Regions from separate parts of the Exiguobacterium sp. s78 genome, predicted to be linked through region 2. Evidence: riboswitches for the same ligand, from Rfam matches in the RefSeq annotation. Region 2 holds a riboswitch; the other holds the start of a gene.
What was found. Region 2 has a riboswitch for S-adenosylmethionine ahead of KNQ18_RS00405 (alpha/beta hydrolase). Riboswitches for the same ligand answer to the same signal wherever they lie in the genome.

Region 1: linked by a shared signal. The riboswitch ahead of KNQ18_RS01275 (methionine ABC transporter ATP-binding protein) and the one ahead of KNQ18_RS00405 (alpha/beta hydrolase) in region 2 are both predicted to bind S-adenosylmethionine.

Annotation. Positions count from the first base shown of each region.
Region 1 covers NZ_JACSNB010000001.1:257,606-265,636, reverse strand. The annotation lists gene KNQ18_RS01285 (glycoside hydrolase family 13 protein) at 145-1,755, opposite strand; gene KNQ18_RS01280 (aminotransferase class I/II-fold pyridoxal phosphate-dependent enzyme) at 1,904-3,091, shown strand; SAM riboswitch class I at 3,154-3,259, shown strand; gene KNQ18_RS01275 (methionine ABC transporter ATP-binding protein) at 3,344-4,357, shown strand; gene KNQ18_RS01270 (methionine ABC transporter permease) at 4,347-5,012, shown strand; gene KNQ18_RS01265 (MetQ/NlpA family ABC transporter substrate-binding protein) at 5,040-5,855, shown strand; gene KNQ18_RS01260 (GNAT family N-acetyltransferase) at 5,915-6,412, opposite strand; gene KNQ18_RS01255 (CAP domain-containing protein) at 6,500-7,378, opposite strand; gene KNQ18_RS01250 (hypothetical protein) at 7,727-8,031, shown strand, end outside.
Region 2 covers NZ_JACSNB010000001.1:67,063-75,093, forward strand. The annotation lists gene rho (transcription termination factor Rho) at 1-910, shown strand, start outside; gene KNQ18_RS00390 (type B 50S ribosomal protein L31) at 1,002-1,247, shown strand; gene KNQ18_RS00395 (DedA family protein) at 1,284-1,934, opposite strand; gene KNQ18_RS00400 (thymidine kinase) at 2,118-2,732, shown strand; gene KNQ18_RS00405 (alpha/beta hydrolase) at 2,805-3,563, opposite strand; SAM riboswitch class I at 3,631-3,732, opposite strand; SAM riboswitch class I at 3,982-4,085, shown strand; gene KNQ18_RS00410 (methionine ABC transporter ATP-binding protein) at 4,172-5,200, shown strand; gene KNQ18_RS00415 (methionine ABC transporter permease) at 5,190-5,840, shown strand; gene KNQ18_RS00420 (MetQ/NlpA family ABC transporter substrate-binding protein) at 5,860-6,678, shown strand; gene KNQ18_RS00425 (M20 family metallopeptidase) at 6,701-7,906, shown strand.

The DNA of each region.
Region 1 (8,031 bases), 190 kb from region 2:
CATTTATGCGCTTCAGAGACAAACAAGCTCCGTTTTCCTGCTTGAATGAAGCAGGAAAACGGGGCTTGTGTCTCGCCTGAGGAAAGGGCGTGAAAAGACGCGTCATTCTTTTTTTGAGTTAACCCCATTTTTTCGTCCAGTGGTTCAATTCTGTTCTGCAACAGAATAACGATAGACGCGTGTTTCGTAGGGACGCAAGATATCCGGGCTATCCGGATAGTTTGATACGAACAATTTTTCATGCGGTAAAATGAGGGCGGTCTGCATCGGTTCATCATGTACGTTGAGGACGATCCGCCAGACCTCTCCCTCTAGTTCCCGTTCATAAATATAGAGATACGGATCATGGAGTGCCAAGTCTCGGTACGTGCCGTAAACCATGATCGGATGTTGCTTTCGCATCTGAATCAGCGACTTGTAAAAAGCAAGCACGGACGATGGATCGGCTTCTGCCTGCGCGACATTGATGTCCGTATAATTCGGGTTGACGGCTAACCATGGTTTCCCACTCGTAAAGCCAGCTGCATGTGTACCGTCCCACTGCATCGGTGTGCGGGAGTTATCACGGGCAAGTAACTGCATCGACGAGAGTACGACCTCTGGATCCTCTCCACCAGCGACGCGCTCCGCGTATCGATTTCGAAAGGCGACGTCTTGATAGAGCGACGGATCCGAGAAGCGAATCCCCGTCATCCCGATCTCTTCTCCTTGATACACGTATGGAATGCCCGGTAACGTATGCAACATCAAACCGAGTAGTTTCGCGCTCTCGACGCGGTACCGTTCACTGCCGAAGCGGGTCACTTGTCGTGTGTGATCATGATTGTTCAAGAACTGTGAATTGACGCCTAGTGGGTATAAGACATCGTACCAGCGTTTCTGAATTTCCTTGAACCGTAAAAGATCCATCGCCTCCATGTCGTCCGCGATCTCGAAGTGAAACAGCGTCCGGAGTTCTTCTCGGTCTTCACTGACATATAACAGCCCGTCTTCTGGACCGACGAACGGAATCTCACCGACTGTAAACAAGTCTTTACCAGCAAGAACATTCGCATGCATCTCCTGCAAAAAGTCATGCACGCCGGGCTGATTTCCAAGGTACGAGAGATCAAACGGATTGGCGACATCTTCAAACGACCGTTTTTTGATCAAGTTGATGACATCCATCCGGAAGCCGTCGATCCCTTGAGCGATCCACCAGTTCATCATATCGTAGATCGCTTGCCTCACAGCTGGGTGCTCCCAGTTTAAGTCGGGCTGTTCTTTGGCGAAGGAATGAAAATAATACTGCCCGCGTTCTTCACTCCACGTCCACGGGCTTGGCGCAAAGTACGAGCGCCAGTTGTTCGGAGGCGTCTCTTTCGTACCATCCTGCCAGATGTACCAGTCATCCTTATCGTTAATCCGCTCTCGCGACTGACGGAACCAGTCATGCTGGTCACTCGTATGGTTCACAACTAAATCGAGAATGACCTTTAATCCTCGGGCATGAGCGGCCGTGATCAACTCCTGGAGATCTCCCATCGTTCCCGCTTTTTCCATGATCTCGTAATAATCGGCAATATCATAGCCGTTATCGACGTCCGGGGAACGATAACACGGATTCAACCACACGACATCGACACCCAGTGAAGCGATGTAATCAAGCTTATCGATGACACCTCGCAAATCACCGATCCCATCCCCGTTCGAATCTTTAAAGCTACGCCAGTAGACTTGATAGACGACTGCCTCTTTCCAGTTAGCTCGCTTCATCTTCCCACTCCTCTCCCTACTCTTTATTCCCGCTCCACTTATCTGTACCTGTTTATCCGACAATTTTTTTGAATTTCGAAAAAGTTCTTTTCTTTTGACTGAATATTCGTTATCCTTGACGACAATACCACGAAGGAGGCATTCATCCATGAAACATTTCGCTCCATCCATCGCCATTGATCGGCTTCCTGCTCCTGTCTTCGCTGAACTCGCGAACCGAATCGGTGCTGTGAAAGCTGCCGGACACGATGTCATCACACTTGGTCAAGGAACACCCGACCAGACGACGCCTGTACATATTCTCGATGCCTTAAAACAAGCCATCGACGAGCCAACGAACCTTCAATATCCACCGTTTCGTGGACATGATTTTCTAAAGCAAGCCGTCGCGCGCTTTTATGCGACTGAATTCGGTGTCACAATCGATCCGGCAACGGAAGTCGCAATTCTCCTCGGCAGTAAAGCCGGCATCGTCGCCTTACCGCAGACGATCGTCAACCCTGGAGAAGGTGTCATCGTTCCGGATCCAGGATACCCGGATTACCTGTCTGGCGCAGCACTTGCTGGCGCATTCCCGATCACGCTTCCGTTACTTGAGAAAAATAACTTCTTACCGGATTACGACTTACTTGATACGACGGACGTCGAGCGTGCCCGGATGTTGTTCCTCAACTACCCGAGTAATCCGACGGGTGCGACCGCGACGGCAGAAGCCTTCGAACAGACAGTCGCTTTCGCCGATGCCCATGATATCTGTGTCGTCCATGACTTAGCATACGGCGGCATCAGTTTCGATGGTCCGACGCGAAGCTTCCTGCAGACGGAAGGGGCAAAAGACGTCGGGATCGAGCTATTCTCACTCTCAAAACGCTTCAACATGTCCGGCTTCCGGATTGCCTTCGCGATCGGAAATCCGTCCGTCATCTCAAGCATCGAAACATACCAAGAACATCTCTACGTCAGTGCCTTCACACCGATTCAGCATGCGGCGACCGTTGCCCTCACGAGTGACCAAACGTGCGTCCGTGAGTTAAGTAGCTTGTATGAAACACGACGCGATGCGTTGTTCGCAAAACTCGATGCGATTGGTTGGAGTGGTCCACGCCCAGGCGGTTCCTTCTTCGTCTGGCTTCCTGTTCCAGAAGGTTACACGTCCCAAAGCTTCACCGATCATCTACTTGACGAAGCACACGTCGCCGTGACCCCGGGATCATTTTTCGGCGAATACGGTGAAGGCTACGTCCGGATTAGCTTGATTGCTGACGTCGAACGTCTAGAAGAAGCCGTCGATCGAATCGGAACGCTCAACCTGTTCCGGACACCTGTTGCGGAATAATTCTGAAAAAACATTTGACAGATGGGAATCATTTCCGTTAAAGTAAATCCCAACAGCATAACTACTTATCGAGAGCGACCGAGGGATTAGGCCCAACGACGTCCGGCAACCACCTGTAAGGAACGGTGCCACATCCTACAGAATGATTTTCATTCTGAGAGATAAGTTACGAAATCTTACACTTTCGTCGCTTTTTTCTGGTTGCTCTGCTACTAGGAAAAAGCGACTTTTTTTGTATGAGGAGATGAGCGGATGATTGAATTCAAACACATTACAAAACGGTTCGTTCGAGACCGGACCCCGATTTTTGCATTACGGGATGTCGATTTGACGATCCAAAAAGGAGAAATCTTCGGAATCATCGGTGAGTCTGGTGCCGGTAAAAGTACGTTGCTTCGCCTGATCAACGGGCTCGAGCATCCAACACAAGGAACCGTCAAGGTCGACGGTGTCTCGCTCGGCGGGATGTCAAAAGCAGATTTACGTCAACTTCGCTTGCGGACAGGAATGATCTTTCAGCATTTCCAATTGATCCAGTCACGCAACGTCGCGGATAACATCGCTTTTGCACTCAAGGCCGCTGGCGTCAAACGTGCAGATTTCCCGGAGCGAATTCGCGAACTCGTCTCGCTCGTCGGACTTGAAGGATTTGAGACGAACTTCCCGAGTCAATTAAGCGGTGGGCAGAAACAGCGCGTCGGGATTGCCCGGGCACTCGCAAACAATCCGACCGTCTTGTTATGTGATGAAGCGACATCCGCTCTTGATCCCGTTACGACACTACAGATTCTTGAACTGCTGAAGGATTTGAATGAACGACTCGGATTGACGATCGTCCTCATCACGCATGAGATTGATGTCGTCAAACAGATTTGCCATCGCGTCGCGGTCATGTCGCAAGGTGAAGTCGTCGAAGTCGCCTCAACCTATGACTTGTTCAGTCAAGCTAAGCATCCGGTGACGCAACATTATGTCGATACGGCATTACAAATCGAATTGCCGGAACGCATCTTACAGGCAACCCCAGGTAAGATCATCCGCTTGCAGTTCACAGGCGAGAAGACCGGTGAAAGTACGTTATCAGAAGCGATCCGCCGTTACGATATCTCAGTCAGCATCTTGCACGGCAAGGTCGACTACATTCAAGACGTCGCCTTCGGTGTCCTGATTGTCAGCTTGACGGGATCATCCGATCAAATCGCTCCTGCCCTTGACTGGCTCGCGACGGAACTTCACGCACTCGAGGTGATTCAGGATGTGGCTTGATCGTATTCAAACGATGTTACCGGAGCTCTTGAAGGCACTCGGCGAGACAGCATGGATGGTTGGTATTTCACTTGCTTTCGCATTGGTCGTCGGGATTCCGCTCGGAATTCTCTTGTTCGTCACCGACCGGGGATTATTTTTTCAAAACCTTGCCGTCCGCCGTGTTCTTGACTTCGTCGTCAACATCGTCCGGTCGCTACCGTTCATCATCTTGCTGGTTGCCCTCATTCCATTAACGAAGTTCTTACTCGACAATACGATCGGTCCGACGGCAGCGTCCGTCAGCCTTAGTGTCGCAGCGATTCCGTTTCTCGCGCGCCTTGTCGAAACATCACTCCGCGAGATTCCGCCTGGTTTGATTGAAGCAGCAGAAGCATGTGGGGCGAAACCCTTGCGGATCATCGTCAGTGTCCTCTTACCGGAAGCACTCCCTGGCATCATTCAGGGCATCACATTAACGACGATCAGCTTAATCGGCTTCTCAGCGATGGCTGGTATCGTCGGCGGCGGTGGTGTCGGTGACCTCGCGATCCGTTTCGGTTACTATCGCTACGATAATCTCATCATGATCGTGACGATCGTCGTGCTCATCGTCATCGTTCAAAGTATTCAAGCACTTGGCAATCAACTGGCGCGAAAAACAGATAAACGCTAATCATACATACAAAGGGAGAGTGGAATCATGAAAAAACGATATGCCTTTTTAGCAACAGCCTTACTTGGTGCAGGAGTCCTCGCGGGATGTGGAGACAGCAGTGCTGATGAAAAAGACAAGACGATCAAGATTGGTGCGACGAGTGGTCCGTATAGCGACATGGTCAAACAAGCGATCCAGCCACAACTCGAAAAGAAAGGCTATAAAGTCGAAATCGTCGAGTTCAGCGATTACATCCAACCGAATATCGTCCTCGGTAGCGGGAACATCGACGCCAACTTGTTCCAACACTCGATCTATCTCAAGACGTTTTCTAAAGAAAAGAACCTCGATTTAAAAGGACTCATCACGGTTCCAACAGCACCGATGGGACTATACAGCAAGACAGCGAAGACACTTGACGACGTCAAGACAGGTGCTGAAGTCGCGACGCCGAATGATCCGACGAACCAAGCACGAGCACTGAACTTACTTGCGGAACAAGGCTGGATTGAACTGAAGCCGGATGTCGATCCACTAACCGTTTCAGAGAAAGATATCGTCAAGAATCCGAAGAAACTCGTCATTAAACCACTCGAGGCGGCTCAATTGCCACGCGCCGTCGAAAGTGTCGACATTTCAGCCGTTCCAGGGAACTTCGCACTTGCTGCGAAATTCGACTTACTTGATGCGTTAGCGCTTGAGACGATGGACGAACAATACCGTAACCTCGTCGCTGTCCAAACGAAAGATGCGGACAAACAAGTCGCAAAAGACTTAAAAGCAGCCGTCGAATCGGACGCTTTCAATACAGTCATCGAAAAATCATTCAAGGGCTTCAGTAAACCTGAATGGGCAAACTGATGTAAAAAACGACCGGAATTCAACGAGATCACCTCTCTTTGAATTCCGGTCGTTTTGTGTTAGAACCGATACCACATCAGTTCTTCATCATGATAGGTATCATCGATTTTCAGCGCCCGCGGTTCAATCGCGTATGATTCAAAACCAAGTGATCGATACAACGCTTTAGCAGCTTCATTCGTCCGGACGACCGAGAGATGGACTTGCTCAATCACAGGATGCTGCTTTAATGTACGTAATGCCTCTTGTACGAGTTGTCGTCCGACCTGTTGCTTTCGGGCGCTTGGCGCGACGTACATCGCAAATAGATTCGCTCGATGTCGCATCTTGAACGGCTCTAAGTTGACGATCGTGACGACACCGACGAGTTCATTTTCATGAAACGCACCGAACGTCATCGACTGTTCGCTTTCAAGACGAGTTGCGTACCGTTCGATGGGTCGATCTTTTTCTGCTTCGTAATCAGAACCGAATGCTTCCGGATGGTTTCGTAAGGCTTCTAACCGCAGTGCTTTGTAAAGAGTTGCATCTTCAACCGTCAATCGACGTATTTTCAACTGCTCCACCTCCTACCTGTAGTATAGAACGAACTAACTCGTAAAAAAGAGGACGACATCGAGCGATATCGTCCTCCATTCTTCTATTTAAGGTGTTCGGAAATTAATCGTGAAGTACGGTGAATTATCTCGGAATGCTACACCGACATCCGCCTGCTTGAAGCTCTTTTGAAGGATGTTATCGCGGTGTCCTTTTGAGTTCATCAAACCCCAATGCGCCGCAAAGACGTTCGGATAGCCCATTGAGAGATTCTCACCGGCTCCCATGAACTTGATACCACCTTGTTCCATTCGATCGAACGGGTCACGCCCTTGTGGATCCGTATGCGAGAAGAAATTATTCTTCGCCATGTTTTCGCTGTGACCACGTGTAACCGGCTTCAGTGCCGTGTACGGTGCTAATGGATTTAATTTATAGTCGGCTCGTTCCCAGTTCATCAACCGAAGCATCAGTTTCTCATCTGTCGTTCGTAACGCATTCGACGCCGTACCGTAGAAGCCTTTTTTCTTCGCTTCGACGTCTTTTGGAATCGCAAGCGTCGCTTTGACTTTATTGCCGTCATGTTGATCGAAGAAATATGTCACGTAATTGCCTTTCTTCTCATAGACGGCGGCATGATCCAGATTCAACATGTAGTTCGTGTTGCCTTTACGGTAGGACTTCACTGCGGTCCACCCTTTTTTCTTCAAGGAAGATTCCGTATCCTTATTCAAGACCGCGCCTTGCGTCGTCACCCCGTTCTTGAAACGATACTTCCCGTAGTCCTTACCATCCTTCGTCAAGGCGACGAATTCCTCCGTTGATGTCCGTCTGACTTCCCAGTCGTATCCCGGATACTCACTGCTATATCGATCAATCAGCTTGCCGCCGCTTTTCGGGTAATCGGCTTCTGCTTGTTCCATTGGAATGTTTTCGTAGCCGAAAAAGGCTACTGCTGCTACTCCGATGATTAGCCATTTTTTCATGCCCTCGTTTCGCCTCCTTCTATTTCATTACCTTTATTTTAAAAGAAAATCATTCCTTCGAACAGTCATCGGCTCTCATTTGTCTAAATCACATCTTTCGTCCACAAATCCGACATATTTCATGAGAGCGCTCCCATTTCAAAAAAGCTTTTGTTTAAACGATTCTTGAAAGTATTTAATACACATACTAAATGATTTTCCCCTTTTATTAAAATGTGTGAACATTCTTTTATTTCATTCTAAACGATTTTTGATTGCTCTCCGATTCTCGACTCGGTATCATTAGAATTCGTAAGCCAAACTTTCAATGCTTTTCCAAATAACATAATGATATGAAGGAGTTGACCTATGGTTTTACTGTATTTCATTTATGAATCCATTGCTTTTTTGCCGATTCAACAATACTTATTTTCCGGCTGGATGATTCTTGTCGCGTTGACCGTATCGTTTAGCTTGGCTAATGCACATGAAGATGTCCGACTCAATCAACGGCTCGGTTTCGAGTTACTTGTTCCTGGATCGGGTATGCTGCTCTCTAAGAAATTCATTCCTGGTCTTGCTATCATCCTTTTTTTAATCTTGATCCACTTCACGTATATGTTCCGCGCCATCCCTCTGTCTATCGCTTTAATTTCGACACTCTCGATCAGTAC
Region 2 (8,031 bases):
GACACCGATCTATCCGGATCGTCTAATGCGACTTGAGACAGAACCACGCCATCTATCCGTTCGTGTCATGGATATGATCGCACCGGTTGGGTTTGGTCAACGTGGTTTGATCGTCGCACCACCAAAAGCAGGGAAGACATCACTCCTCAAAGAAATCGCAAATTCGATTCAGGAGAATCATCCGGATGTCGAACTGATCATTCTCTTGATTGATGAGCGACCTGAGGAAGTAACAGATATTGAGCGCTCGGTTCCGGGAGCAGACGTTGTCAGCTCGACGTTTGACGAAACACCAGACAACCACGTCCGGATTTCTGAGCTTGTCCTCGAGCGGGCGATGCGACTCGTCGAACACAAGAAGGATGTCGTCATCTTGATGGATTCGATCACACGTCTAACACGGGCCTATAACTTAACGGTACCGCAAAGCGGTCGGACGCTCTCAGGGGGGATCGACCCGGCTGCGTTCCATAAGCCAAAACGATTCTTTGGGGCAGCGCGAAACATCGAACACGGTGGTAGTTTGACGATTCTTGCGACAGCTCTCGTTGAGACAGGATCGCGCATGGATGACGTCATCTATGAGGAATTCAAAGGGACGGGCAACATGGAGTTGCATCTTGATCGTAAGCTGTCAGAGCGTCGGATCTTCCCAGCGATCGACATTCGGAAGTCCGGTACACGGAAGGAAGAACTGTTGCTTCCGAAAGAGCAACTCGATGCGCTTTGGACGATTCGCCGGACGATGAATGAGTCGAACGAGTTCGTCGATACGTTCCTGCGTAAGATTCGCGATACGAAAAATAATGAAGAATTTTTCGTTGAACTCGAGAAAGAAAAGAAGAAGACGGTCCGACGCGCACCGGCTAAACCGCGTACCGTCAAGAAGGAAACGACGACGGAAAAATAACTATTGCGACGCGTAAAAAAATCGTTTAGTATAGGAAGGTAACTTACTCTGGCTCAGCAAATGAACCAGGGCGGAAGGAGAGAAATCAACCATGAAACAAGGAATTCACCCTAACTACAACAAAGTAGTATTTATGGATTCAACGACTGAGTACAAATTCTTAAGCGGTTCTACTCGTTCTTCGAACGAAACGATCACTTGGGAAGATGGTAACGAGTACCCACTCATCCGTGTGGATGTGTCTTCAGACTCGCACCCATTCTACACAGGTCGTCAAAAGTTCAATGCGGCAGATGGTCGTGTCGATCGCTTCAACAAAAAATACGGCCGCAAGTAATCACTTGTTGGTTCTTAAAAAAACAGCCTGCCTCCATTATGGAAGCAGGCTGTTTTTGTATAGACTGAATTGTGAACGATACGCGAGATACGTCTTCAAGACGAAGGAGAAGGCGATTCCACCGGCAATCCCGATTAAATACGGCATGACTTCCGGATGTGCCAAGATATAGTCCATGACTTTGTGGAACGAGAGATGACGACCGACGAAGTAGCCGGCGCCTAAGAACACGCTGATCCAAATCAACGCACCTGTATACGCATAACTCGCAAACACGCGAAACGGCATTTTCGAGACACCTGCAAAAAAGGCGGAGAGTTGGCGGAGACCAGGTATGTAGTAACCGATGATCAAGACCGATTTCCCGTAACGACGAAATCCGGCTTCAGCGGAAAGAATATGTTTTTCTGAGATACGCATTTTCGGTCCGACGCGGTGTAATAGTGGCATACCGAGTTTTAATCCGAGTAAATAGCTGATCGTCATCCCGATACAACTGCCGGCGTAAGCGGCGAGAATCGTACCGACGAGTGGTAGATTGCCTTGATGCATCCAAAAACCGGACAGGACGAGCAGGGTCTCATCAGGAACCGGCAATCCCACGATACCACCTGCGAGAAGGACGGAGAGACCAAGGGCACCATATTGGTGCAGGATGTCATGTAAGAGATGATGAATCGGGGACACCTTCTTTCGTGAGAGTCTTCTTCTTCAGTGTACAGGAAATAGGGGACGGTTGGAATGAAAGGACAAAAATTCTAGGTAAAGAAAAAATGAATTTTGATTTCCGGAAGTCAACCCTTTTTCTCGATACCGTTTCGGGCTATACTCGTTAAAGTGACTATTTTTAGAGGACGGTGTCGGACGATGATGCATGTAATAAATCAGTACGGCTGGATCGAAGTAATTTGTGGCAGTATGTTTTCCGGGAAATCGGAAGAGTTGATTCGTCGTGTCAGACGGGCGCAGTACGGCAAACTGCCCGTTCAAGTATTCAAGCCGGCAATCGACGACCGGTACCATGAAGAGCATGTCGTCTCTCATATCGGCAACTCCGTCGTGGCGATTCCGATGGCGACGAGTCGTGATCTCTACGCAGCAGTAGCGGAGGAAACACAAATCGTTGGAATCGATGAAGTTCAATTCTTTGATGATGAGATCGTACAAGTCATCGAAGCACTCGCACAAGACGGAAAACGTGTCATTTGTGCGGGTCTTGATCAAGATTTCCGGGCAGAGCCATTCGGCAAGATGCCGGAATTACTGGCGCGCGCAGAATTCGTGACGAAGCTGCAAGCCATCTGTCTTTCATGTGGTGATCCGGCTTCCCGAACACAACGGTTGATTGATGGAAAACCAGCGAACTACGATGATCCGATCATTCTAGTCGGCGCTTCAGAATCGTATGAGCCACGGTGCCGCCATTGCCATGAGGTGCCTGGAAAACCGAAGCCGCTCCAATCGGTGCAGCACCAAGAAAATTAAAAAAGACGAACCGGTCGCGGTCGTCCTTTGATGTAACAGCTATTCGCTTCTAAGTGAATAGCTGTTTTTTTATTATCCCGTTTCCTGTGAGAACCGGCTTGAGCGTTCGATAAAACGGATCGTCTCACGAACGATCAAATCCTGATCATGATCGAGGGTCGCGACGTGGTACGAGTTCAGTAAACAGTAGCTTCGTTTATCATTCGTTCCGATGTGCTGATGCAGATAATCCGAGCTCGACGGCGGAACGACGTGATCGGTCGCCGAGTAGAGAATTAATGTCGGCAGAAGGATCGATCCGAGGCGTCCTTTCGTCTCATCCATCAGACGGACGAGTTCGAACGCACAACGACTTGGAACGAGGTCATAGATGATTTCGAAAGCAGACCGTTTGATGTCCGGTGCGCCTTCTGGTAAATACTCTGGACCGTCCTCGAACGAAAGTGCTTCATAGGATGGAACGGAGAGTGCGGCATTGATCGTAATGATGCCGGCGAACGGAATGCCGTCAGCGGCGAGTGACAGTGCAAGCGTCGCACCCATCGATTGACCGATGACGAAGACTTGATCGCATGTTTCTTGTAAACGTTCATAGCCGTCTTTCAGGCTTTGCTTCCAACATCGAGCAGTCGATTGTTCAAACTCGCGGACGTTCGTTCCATGTCCACGTAAGCGCGGGGCATAGACGGTAAAACCTTCAGCAGCGAATGCTTCACCGACGTCGCGGACACTTTGCGGAGTGGCATTAAAACCATGACAGATTAGAATGCCGATCGATCCCCCTTGAAAATAAAACGCTTCAGCACCAGTCAATACAGGATAGTTCATCATTACTATTTTTCCTCCATTCATGAAAAAAACTCGTCGACGTCACTGCTTGGACGCCCACGAGTTTTTCACCGTATCATCCAAAGCCGCGCTTTGCTGGTCGGAGCACCTTACAGATTGCAGGTTGCCGTGAAGTCATAGAGCCAGGTCTCTCGTTCACTCTTGATAAATATCATATTGGAATTGTCGGAATAATCATTGAAACGATGGTAGCACGACCAAAAATGACTTGTCAAATCTTTCTTGACGAATCATGATCCGTTGAGTAAGCTAACTCATAACTTGTTCATCCATCGATATGCGACAAATGGATTATTTTTGCAAAGTTGGTTGACTTTTAAAGTTTCGACCCGTAATGTAAAAATTAGTTTTACGACATAAGCAACAACGCAACAACACACATACGAATTTCATACCGCAATACTTATCCAGAGAGGTGGAGGGACTGGCCCTACGAAACCTCGGCAACAGACTCATTATGAGCACTGTGCCAATTCCATCAGACAGATGTCTGAGAGATGAGTGGAGTGGATTCTGCCACTGTGCGGATCCAGGTCTCTTCTTGTTTCTCAAGAAGGGACCTTTTTTGTTGAATGAAGGGGGAAAACGGAATGATCGCATTTCATCAAGTCAAAAAAACGTACGTCACGAAAGATCAGACGATCGCAGCGCTCGACGGTGTCGACCTGACGATCGAAAAAGGCGAAATCTTTGGTGTCATCGGCTTTAGCGGTGCCGGAAAAAGTTCACTGCTCCGCTGTGTCAATCTATTAGAACGACCGACGTCAGGAACGGTGACGGTCGATGGAGAAGATTTAACGCAACTGTCTCCAAAAAAATTGCGCCATGCAAAACAACGGATCGGGATGATTTTTCAGCACTTCAATCTATTGAATGCGAACACGGTCTTTACGAATGTCGCGAAACCACTCGTTCTCGCAGGCGTCAAGAAAGACGAAATTCGCCGCCGGGTGACGGAGTTACTCGAATTCGTCGATCTCGCTGACAAGGCGGATCATTATCCGGATCAATTGTCGGGTGGGCAGAAACAGCGCGTTGGTATCGCCCGGGCACTCGCGACGCAACCTTCCGTCCTCTTATGTGACGAAGCGACGTCAGCACTCGATCCCCAAACGACCCATCATATTCTCCAGTTATTAAAACGTATCAATGCGGAGTACGGGATCACGATTCTCTTGATCACCCACGAGATGGGCGTCATTCGTGAAATTTGTGACCGGGTCGCCGTCATCGAAGCTGGAAAGTTGATCGAGTCAGGAACGGTCTTCGACGTCTTTTCGAATCCAAAGACCGAGACAGCGAAAAACTTCGTTCGCTCCGTCATGCACGACGAGATTCCAGCATCGATTCGCCAGTTGATCGAGTCCCGGAATGCGAATCCGATCTATAAGATTCATTTCCTCGGACATCACACCGGGCAGCCGCTCTTGTCACAAGTCGCGAAACGCTTTGACGTCGATGTCAACATCTTGCACGGTAGCATCACGGAGTTGCAGGAGACACCGTTTGGCACTCTGCTCGTTGAACTGATCGGTGAGCCGGCTGAAGTAAAACGAGCGTTACACTACATCGATCAGGCACAGGTGACGGTCGAGGAGGTACTTGCCCATGCTAGTTAACTACAGTGATATCTGGACAGCATTTTTACAGACGATGACGATGGTATCCGTTTCGCTCTTATTCTCGACATTGATCGGTTTACCACTCGGGATCCTGCTTGTAGTCACGCGAAAAGGCGCATTGCTTGAAAATGTCCCGCTGTTCACGTTCTTCAACAGTATCGTCAATATTTTCCGCTCGATTCCGTTCATCATCTTACTCGTCGCGATCATCCCGTTGACACGGTTGATCGTCCAGACGTCGATCGGAACCGAAGCCGCAATCGTCCCGCTCGTCTTTTACGCTGCACCGTACATGGCGCGTCTGATCGAGAGTTCTTTACTCGAAGTCGATAAAGGCGTTCTTGAAGCAGCAGAAGCGATGGGCGCAACACCGTTTCAAACGATTTTCCGCTTCCTCCTACCGGAAGCACTCGGTTCACTCATCCTGAACTTAACGATCGCGACGGTCGGCTTGATCGGGGCGTCAGCGATGGCAGGTGCGATTGGAGGCGGTGGTCTCGGTGACTTAGCGATCACCTATGGTTATCAACGATTCGACACGAAAGTCATGATCATCACGGTCGGGATTCTCGTCATCTTAGTCCAAGGCTTACAGACGACAGGCAACATCGTCGCACGAAAAATTAGAAGACATTAATCAAGGGAGCGATTCAGCCATGAAAAAAGCAGTAGCAATTGGAGCAACACTCACGACGATTTTATTTGCCGGGTGCGCAGCATCAGGAGAAGACGAAAAGACGATCAAGCTCGGTGTCAGCGGTTCAGACACACAAGTTTGGGATTATGTCGCGAAAAAAGCAGAGAAGGAAGGCATCAAAATCGAGCTCGTCAAGTTCTCCGATTATGTCCAGCCGAACATGGCACTGGCTGAGGGTGAGATCGACGCCAATGCTTTCCAGACGATTTCCTACTTCAACGCTTTCAAGAAAGAACATAACTTGAAGCTATCGCCGATTGCGACGACTGTCATCGCACCGATGGGGATCTACTCGGATAAATACAAGGACGTCAAAGACATTCCAAATGGCGGAAAAATCGCTGTTCCAAACGAAGCGACGAACATGGGACGTGCCCTCTTGTTACTGCAAGAAGCAGGTCTGATCAAGCTACCGGACGACTTCGATGGCAACGGTTCGGTCGATAAGATCGTCGAGAATCCGAAAAAGCTGAAAATCGTTCCGATCATCGCCGGGCAAACGCCACGCGTCTTACCGGACGTCGCGGCATCAATCATCAACAATGGCATTGCCGTTGACGCTGGCTTCAACCCGATCAAGGACTCGATCGTCCATGAGAACGAGACAGCACAACCATACATCAACATCATCGCGACACGGACGGAAGACAAGAACAAAAAAGAACTGAAAAAAATCGCATCGCTGTATCAACAAAAAGATGTCGCGGCCTTCATCAAAAAAGAATATAAAGGCAGTACGATCCCGACGTTCGTTCCACTGAGCGATATCGGCGAATAATTTCAAAAGGAGAGTGGATAGTATGACGACACCAGTACGCACGACATGGGTAGAGACGATTGAACAGGACATCGAACAAAAACGGGAATCGTATCTTGAGACAAGTCATCGGATTCATGCAACGCCGGAAATCGGGAACGAGGAATTCTTTGCTTCGCGGCTCCATGCGGAGCGTCTAACAGCGGAAGGTTTTACAGTAGAACTCGGCGTCGCGGGGCACGATACCGCGTTCTTCGCGAAGAAATCGAGCGACCGACCAGGCGCAACGATTGCCTTTCTTGCTGAATACGATGCGTTGCCGGGTATTGGTCACGCGTGCGGTCATAATATCATCGGCACGACGAGCGTCGCAGCGGCGATCGCGCTCAGTAAAGTACTCGATGAAGTCGGCGGGAGTGTCGTCGTGCTTGGAACGCCGGCCGAGGAAGGTGGACCGAACGGTAGTGCGAAAGGCAGTTTCGTCAAACATCAGTTGCTGGAAGGGATCGATGCAGCCTTGATGGTCCATCCGTCGGGTCAAACACGGATCACGGGTTCTTCCCTTGCGGTCGATCCGCTCGACTTTGCCTTTACGGGTCGTCCGGCACACGCAGCGGCGTCACCGGAAGAAGGCATCAACGCCCTCGACGCTGTCATTCAACTCTTCAATGGAATCAATGCGTTACGTCAGCAGTTACCAGACGATGTCCGGATCCACGGGATCATCACGCATGGAGGCGATGCGCCGAACATCATCCCGGAATACGCAAAAGCACGTTTCTTCATCCGGGCAACGACACGGGAACGATTAAATGCCGTCACGGAAAAAGTCAAAGCCGTCGCCCAAGGCGCGGCACTCGCGACTGGGGCGACGCTCGATGTCATCGCCTTCCAAAATGAAGTCGATAACCTCGTCTTCAACCGGACGTTCGACCGTCTGTTCCAAGAAGAAGCAGAGGCGCTTGGTGAAAAGGTCTACTTAGATGAACGACCGGGTCTTGGTTCGACGGATGCCGGTAACATCAGTCAAGTCATTCCGACGATCCATCCGTATATCAAGATTGGTCCGGACGATCTCGTCGCGCATACGGAAGCATTCAAAGAAGCGGCTCGTTCAGAAGCTGGAGATGAAGCATTGATCACGGGGGCGAAAATCCTCGCTCGGACAGCGCTTCGCGTCCTCGCTGATGAACGGACGCGCGGGGCGATCGCTCAAGAATTCCACGATCGGAAGAACGGATATTTATAAGCGGAAAACGACGACTGGATGCACTGCTATCAAGTGCTCCGGTCGTTTTTGAGATGCGGTTGATCACGAATTGGTGATGGGTGACAGAACTGGAGCGAAATCAAAAAAGAGACAAGACAGAAGCA